2 regions of the Actinoplanes sp. 13 genome follow, and region 1 is predicted to be linked to the other one. Evidence: riboswitches for the same ligand, from Rfam matches in the RefSeq annotation. Region 1 holds a riboswitch; the other holds the start of a gene.
The links. Region 1 has a riboswitch for glycine ahead of AC0NH5_RS13460 (L-serine ammonia-lyase). Riboswitches for the same ligand answer to the same signal wherever they lie in the genome.
Positions count from the first base shown of each region.

Region 2: it holds a riboswitch for glycine, as region 1 does, so the genes downstream of both, gcvP (aminomethyl-transferring glycine dehydrogenase) here and AC0NH5_RS13460 (L-serine ammonia-lyase) in region 1, are expected to answer to the same signal.

Region 1 covers NZ_JBVYOQ010000005.1:200,409-203,894, reverse strand. The annotation lists gene AC0NH5_RS13470 (PP2C family protein-serine/threonine phosphatase) at 1-1,020, opposite strand, end outside; gene AC0NH5_RS13465 (DUF3800 domain-containing protein) at 1,098-2,081, opposite strand; glycine riboswitch at 2,192-2,283, shown strand; glycine riboswitch at 2,284-2,373, shown strand; gene AC0NH5_RS13460 (L-serine ammonia-lyase) at 2,396-3,486, shown strand, end outside.
Region 2 covers NZ_JBVYOQ010000015.1:125,914-129,399, reverse strand. The annotation lists gene AC0NH5_RS26605 (nucleotidyltransferase domain-containing protein) at 1-123, opposite strand, end outside; gene mgrA (L-glyceraldehyde 3-phosphate reductase) at 278-1,273, opposite strand; gene AC0NH5_RS26595 (alpha/beta fold hydrolase) at 1,390-2,163, shown strand; glycine riboswitch at 2,238-2,340, shown strand; gene gcvP (aminomethyl-transferring glycine dehydrogenase) at 2,415-3,486, shown strand, end outside.

The DNA of each region.
Region 1 (3,486 bases):
GAGCCGGTCCACCCCGAACAGCTCGCCGGTGACGTCCCGCGCCTCGGTGATGCCGTCGGTGTAGAAGACCAGTGTGTCGCCCGGTTCGAGCTGCTCCTCGACGACGTGCGGCGGCCGGGAGAGCATGTGGCCCAGGCCCAGCGGGAGAGTGTTGGGCGTCGGCAGCGCGGGCATGGCCCGGTCGCCGCGCAGCACCAGCTCGGCGGGGTGGCCGGCGCTGATCCGGCGGTACACGCCGGTCGGCACGTCCAGCTCGGCCAGCAGAGCGGTGACGAACGCCCCCGGGTACTGCGCGCGGATCCACTTGTCGATCGACCGGCAGGTGTCGGTCAGCGAGAGCCCCGAGCGGCGGGCGTTGCGGTACGTGTTCAGCGTCAGCGTGGTCAGCGCGCTGGCGCTGATCCCGTGGCCCACCGTGTCGAAGAGCGCGACGTGCAGCACGTCGCCGTTGGCCGCGTAGTCGAACGCGTCGCCGCCGACCTCGTAACACGGCTCGAGCACGGCCGTGATCATGGTGCCGTCGACCGCGAAGGTGAGCGGCGGCAGCTGGTTCCAGATGATCTCCGCGGCCAGTTGCATCGGCAGCCGGCGCCGGGTGTGCTCCACCGCGTCGCCGTAGAACCGCCGGCTGGCGATCAACTCGGCGACCAGGGCGGCGATCACCTCGAGGTCGTTCCGGGTGGAGACCGGCGGGTACGCCTTGACCCGCAGTTCCAGCACGCCGAGACGTTCGGCGCCGTGCAGCAGCGGCAGCCACAGCCGGCCGCCGTCGCCCTCGTCGGACCACTGCTGCTCGGCCGAGGTGAACGCGCGGCCGGCGAGGGTGTCCTCCACCGTCATCGCGCCCGGGCCGTCGAGCGTGGTGCCGCGCAGCGGATGCAGCGCCAGCTGCCCGTAGTCGACCAGCAGCACCGTCGCGGACTCCGCGTCGAGCAGTGGGGCAGCCGCCGCCAGCACCGCAGGCAGGTCCTCGGCCCGTCCACGGTGCCGCAGATCCATGAGCCGGCGAACGGCCTCCATCGACGAGAGCATCAGCACCATCTTGCCCTTCGCGGGCGCCGGAGGAAACGGCGCACCCGATCGCCTTACCGCGGCGATCATGGTTCGGCCCCGTCGCCCCCTGAGGTCGTCGTCAGCAGAGGCCGCAGCAACGCGTCGTCGATGATCTCGCGGGACCGCCGCGCAGTGCCCGCGAGCAGGTCGGCGACCTGCACCCGGGGATCGTCGCGGGAGTCCGTCATCACCAGCCCGGCCAGCGGCGACACGCCCCGCGGCATCGTAGCGGCCAACGCCTGCCCGAGCCGGGTCAGCCGGTCGGCGGTGAGCGCGCTCTGCTCGTCGTGGACCACCAGCACCTGTCGCCGCCCGCCGCTCCAGGACAGGACGGTCTCGGCGAGGGCCGGCAGCAGCGGCTCCAGCGGCGGCGGGATCGACCTGTCTTCGCGGTCCAGGCGGGCGAGGACGTCCCACACCCGCGCAGGGTCGAGCTGGTCGAGGACGGCGTCCGCCCCGTTGCCGCGCAGCACGTCGCGGGCCTGGAGGAACTGGGCCGTGGACTGCTGCAACGGCCCGCGACGTTTCATCCGCACCATGCGCACGAAGGCCCGCAGGAAGTCGTCCCAGGCGCTGCCGGCCGAGCGCCCGGCCCGGTACAGCGCGAGAGCGGCCGGGCGCTGTTCCTGCGCCAGGCGCGTGCCGGCGGTGTACGACGGCTCGGCCAGCAGCAGGTCGACGACCCGGCTGGCCAGGAAGAACTCCTTGTCGACCAGGTGCACGAACGCCCGGCCGCGCAGCGCGGTCAGGAACCACTCGAGCGCCGCGCCGGCCGCCGGCCGGCGCAGGAACTGTCCGGACTTCACCTCGTGCGGCGAGAACCGGCCGGACCCCAGCGTCGCGATCAGCTCCCCGGCCTCGGCCACACTCAGGTCGACGCTCGCGTGGGTGATCACCGGGGTGGCCGGGTCGAGCAGGTTGGTCCCGGAGAACCCGGACTCGTCACAGGCGATCTCGACGACCGGTCCGGACACCACGGCCGGCGGCGGCAGCCCGCCCTGCAGCGGCGACCGCACACCCGACCCCATGCTGCTCATGGTGGCCCCGGGCGCTTGATCCGACAACGCGATTATCCGCGGATGACTGGGTGCGGCCCCGGCCGGGTAAGCTCGGCACCGACAACTCAACACTCGCCGTTTCCGCCGCTGCGGGAGAGACCCCCTGGTGGGGGCGCCGAAGGAGCAACTTCTCTCCCAGAATCTCTCAGGCACAAAGTACCGCTGCGGCCAGGCGACTCTGGAAAGCCGGCAGTCCTGCCGCGCCCAAGGTGCAAGCCGCCCCGGCGGTGAAGCTCTCAGGCCCCATGACAGAGCGGGGGAGGCCCAGCCAAGGGAGCCTCCGCATGGCCGTGTCCGTCTTTGACCTCTTCTCGGTCGGCATCGGCCCGTCCAGCTCGCACACCGTCGGCCCGATGCGCGCCGCGCGCCTGTTCGCCGGGCACCTCGCCGGGCTGCCGGTCGCGACGGTGCGGGCCGAGCTGTTCGGGTCGCTGGGCGCCACCGGTCATGGTCACGGCACGCCCAAGGCGGTGCTGCTCGGGCTGGAGGGCTCGGACCCGCAGACCGTCGACGTGGCCACCGCTGACGAGCGGGCCGCGCGGATCCGCGACGCGGGCGTGCTGACCCTGCCGGACGGCGGCCGGACCGGCGTCGGCCTGGTGCTGCACCGGCGGCGGACGCTGCCCGGCCACCCCAACGGCATGATCTTCACCGCGCTCGCCGCCGACGGCGCCGAGCTGCTGCGCAAGACCTATTTCTCGGTCGGCGGCGGCTTCGTCGTGGATGAGAGGCCGGCTGGGGTACGAGCGGACGACACGTCCCTGCTCTACCCGTTCACCACGGGTGCCGAGCTGCTGTCGCTCACCGGGGCCACCGGCTTGTCGATCGCGCGCCTGATGCTCGCCAACGAGACGGCGTGGCGATCGCCCGAACAGATCCGTTCCGGGCTCCTGCTCCTGTGGTCGGTGATGCGCGACTGCATCGACGCGGGCCTGGACGCGGAAGGGATCCTGCCCGGCGGGCTGAAGGTGCGGCGCCGGGCGGCGGCCACCGCTCGTCAGCTGCGGGCCGCGGGCCGGCCGGCCGAGCATGCGATGGAGTGGCTCACCGCGTACGCCATGGCTGTCAATGAGGAGAACGCGGCCGGCGGCCGGGTGGTCACCGCGCCCACCAACGGCGCGGCCGGCATCATCCCGGCGGTGCTGCGGTACTACCGGGACTTCGTGCCCGGCGCGGACGACGACGGGGTGGTCCGGTTCCTGCTCACGGCGGGGGCGATCGGGCTGCTGTTCAAGGAGAACGCGTCGATCTCCGGCGCCGAGGTGGGCTGCCAGGGTGAGGTCGGCTCGGCCTGCGCGATGGCGGCGGCCGGGTTCGCCGAGGTGCTGGGCGGCACCCCGGAGCAGGTGGAGAACGCCGCGGAGATCGGGATGGA
Region 2 (3,486 bases), on a different contig from region 1:
CGCCCGGGTGGGCGCCGCGTAGACGCCGCGCCGGTCGTGGTCGGACCCCGGACCGTCCAGTCCGTACGCCCGCGACCCGACCACGACCGCCAGCACCGTGTGCCGTTCCACGAGTTCGATCACGGCTGCCGACAGTACGGCGCGACCGCCCCCAGGCACCCGATTTCACCGCCCGAAGCTTGCGTGTGAAGTTGCGCCCACAGAGCGACCTCAACTTCACACGCAAGCTTCGTCCCGAGCGTGTGTGTGAAGTTGCGCCCACAGAGCGACCTCAACTTCACACGTCGAGGACGGTGCCGTCGATCTCGTCAAGCTCGGCGGGGCTGAACTGCGGGGCGTCGAGGGCGGCGATGTTCGACTCCAGCTGCTCGACGCTGCTGGCCCCGATGATCAGGCTGGTCATCCGGGGGTCGCGCAGGGCCCACGCGAGGGCCATCTGCGCCAGGGACTGGCCGCGCCGCTTCGCGATGTCGTTGAGGGCGTGCAGACGGCCCATGGTCTGGTCGTCCAGCGCGCTCTCGTTCAGGAACACGCTGGTGCGGATCCGGGAGTCGTCCGGGATGCCACCGAAGTAGCGGTCGGTGAGCAGGCCCTGCTGCAGCGGGCTGAACGCGATGCAGCCGGCGCCGGCCTCCTCCAGGGTGTCGAGCAGCCGGTCGTGCTCGATCCAGCGGTTGAGGATCGAGTAGGACGGCTGGTGGATCAGCAGCGGGGTGCCGAGTTCGCGCAGGATCCGGGCGGCCTCGGCGGCCCCGGCGCTCTTGTAGTTGCTGATGCCGACGTACAGCGCCTTGCCGGAGCGGACCACCGCGTCCAGGGCGGCCATCGTCTCCTCGAGCGGGGTGTCCGGGTCGGGCCGGTGGTGGTAGAAGATGTCGACGTAGTCCAGGCCGAGGCGCTGCAGCGACTGGTCGAGCGACGACACCAGGTATTTGCGGGAGCCCCAGTCGCCGTACGGGCCGTCCCACATCGTGTAACCGGCCTTGGTCGAGATGATCAGCTCGTCGCGGTACGGCTTGAGGTCGCCGGCGAGCAGCCGGCCGAAGTTGCTCTCCGCGCTGCCCGGCGGCGGCCCGTAGTTGTTGGCCAGGTCGAAGTGGGTGACGCCGAGGTCGAAGGCGCGGCGCACGATGGCGCGCTGCCGGTCGAGGGGGCGGCTGTCGCCGAAGTTGTGCCAGAGGCCGAGCGAGAGCGCGGGCAGCCGGAGGCCGCTGCGCCCGGCGCGGCGGTACGTCATGGACTGGTAGCGGTCGTCGCCGGGGGTGTACGTCACGTGGTTCCTCGTCTCTGCGGATGCGCTGCCCCTGCCATGATGCCGTGCCGCCGATCGTGGCCGCGCGCGACGTTCGGCGATGACGGGGCGGCACCCGGGAGAGCATCATCACCGGTATGCATGTGGTCCACGACGGCCCGGCGGCCGCGCCGCCGCTGCTGCTCCTGCACGGCTCCGGCGCTGCGAACGGCTGCTGGAGCCCGATGGTGCCGGCGCTCACCGCCCGGCACCACGTGATCCGGGTCGATCTGCCGGGGTGCGGCCGGTCGCCGGCGCCGCCCTCCTTCGACGTGCCCGGCCAGGCTCGGCGGGTGGCGGCAATGCTCGACGACCTGGGTGGCGGGCCGATCGCGGTGGCCGGGCACTCCAGCGGCGGCTACGTCGCCACCGCGCTCGCCGAGCAGCGCCCGGACCTGGTCGACGCGCTCACGCTGATCAGCACCGGCCCGAGCGTGTACGCGTTCCTGCCGCAGCCGGCTGTGCTGCGGATCCTGACCGGCCCGCCGCTCGGGCGCCTGCTGTGGGCGGTCCGCACGGACGCGATGGTCCGTCAGGGGCTGCGGGCGGCGTGCGCCCGCCCGGTGGAGATCCCGGACGACGCGGTGGCCGAGCTGCGGGGCATCGGCTGGGACGATTTCCAGGCGGTGCTGCGCGCGAACACGGACTACATCGCCGAGCGCAGCGTCCCGGACCGGCTCATCGCGCTCGCCACCGCCGTACCCACGCTGGTGATCTTCGGCGCGGCCGATCCGCGGTGGAACCCGGCCCGGGCCCGCGAGTACGAGGCGGTCCCCGGCGCCCGGGTGGAGATGCTGCCCGGCATCGGCCACCTGCCGATGTTCGAGGACCCGGAAACCACGGCGCGACTGATGCTCGCCTCCACCGGTTGAGGCGGGCGTTTCTCACAGTGACCGCACGCACAGCGGCTCGGGCGAAGATCCGCTGGTAGGTTGACACTGCCGGCTACACCCGCGCGGGAGAGACCATACGGCCGATCACCGGTCGTGCGGCGCCGAAGGGGCAAATCCTCCCCGGAACCTCTCAGGCAAAAGGACCGCGAGGGCAGGCGACTCTGAAATGCCTAGCTGGGTATGACAGAGGGGGAGGTTGCATGTCGACCTTCTCGAGCCTGGAGTCGCCCATGACATCGTCGCCGTTCGTTTCCCGTCACATCGGTCCGGACCCGGATGAGCAGACCCACATGCTCAAGGCGATCGGGCATCACTCTCTCGACGAGCTGATGGACGCCGCGATCCCCTCGTCGATCCGCTTCCGCGGCGAGCTGGACCTGCCGGCGGGCATCTCCGAGGAGGAGGCGATCGCCGAGCTGCGCGCGATCGCGGGCCGCAACGTGGTGGCCACCTCGATGATCGGGCTCGGCTACTACGGCACCCACACGCCCGCGGTGATCAAGCGGAACGTGCTGGAGAACCCGGCGTGGTACACGGCGTACACGCCGTACCAGCCGGAGATCAGCCAGGGGCGCCTGGAGGCGCTGCTGAACTTCCAGACCATGGTCACCGACCTGACCGGGCTGACCACCGCTAACGCGTCGATGCTGGACGAGGCGACCGCCGTCGCGGAGGCGATGACGCTGGCCCGGCGGGCGTCGAAGAGCAAGAGCACCGTGTACGCGGTGGACGCTGACACGTTCCCGCAGACCCTCGCCGTGCTGCGCACCCGGGCGGAGCCGCTCGGCATCGACGTGCGGCTGGTCGACCTGGACGCGGGCGAGGATCTGCCGGCGGAGTTCTTCGGGCTGCACCTGCAGTACCCGGGTGCGTCCGGCGCGGTCCGCGACCACGCCGCGCTGGTCGAGGCGGCGCACGCGAAGGGCGCCCTGGTCACGGTGGCGGCCGACCTGCTGGCGCTGACCCTGCTGCGCGCCCCGGGGGAGATCGGTGCGGACATCGCGGCCGGCACGACGCAGCGTTTCGGCGTACCCCTGGGATTCGGTGGTCCGCACGCCGGATATCTGGCGGTGCGCGGCGGCCTGGAGCGGTCGCTGCCCGGCCGCCTGGTGGGCGTCTCGAAGGACGCCGACGGCGCGCCCGCCTACCGCCTGGCGCTGCAGACGCGCGAGCAGCACATCCGGCGGGAGAAGGCCACCAGCAACATCTGTACGGCCCAGGTGCTGCTGGCCGTGATGGCGAGCATGTACGCGGTCTACCACGGTCCGCAGGGCCTGAAGGCGATCGCGCAGCGCACCCACG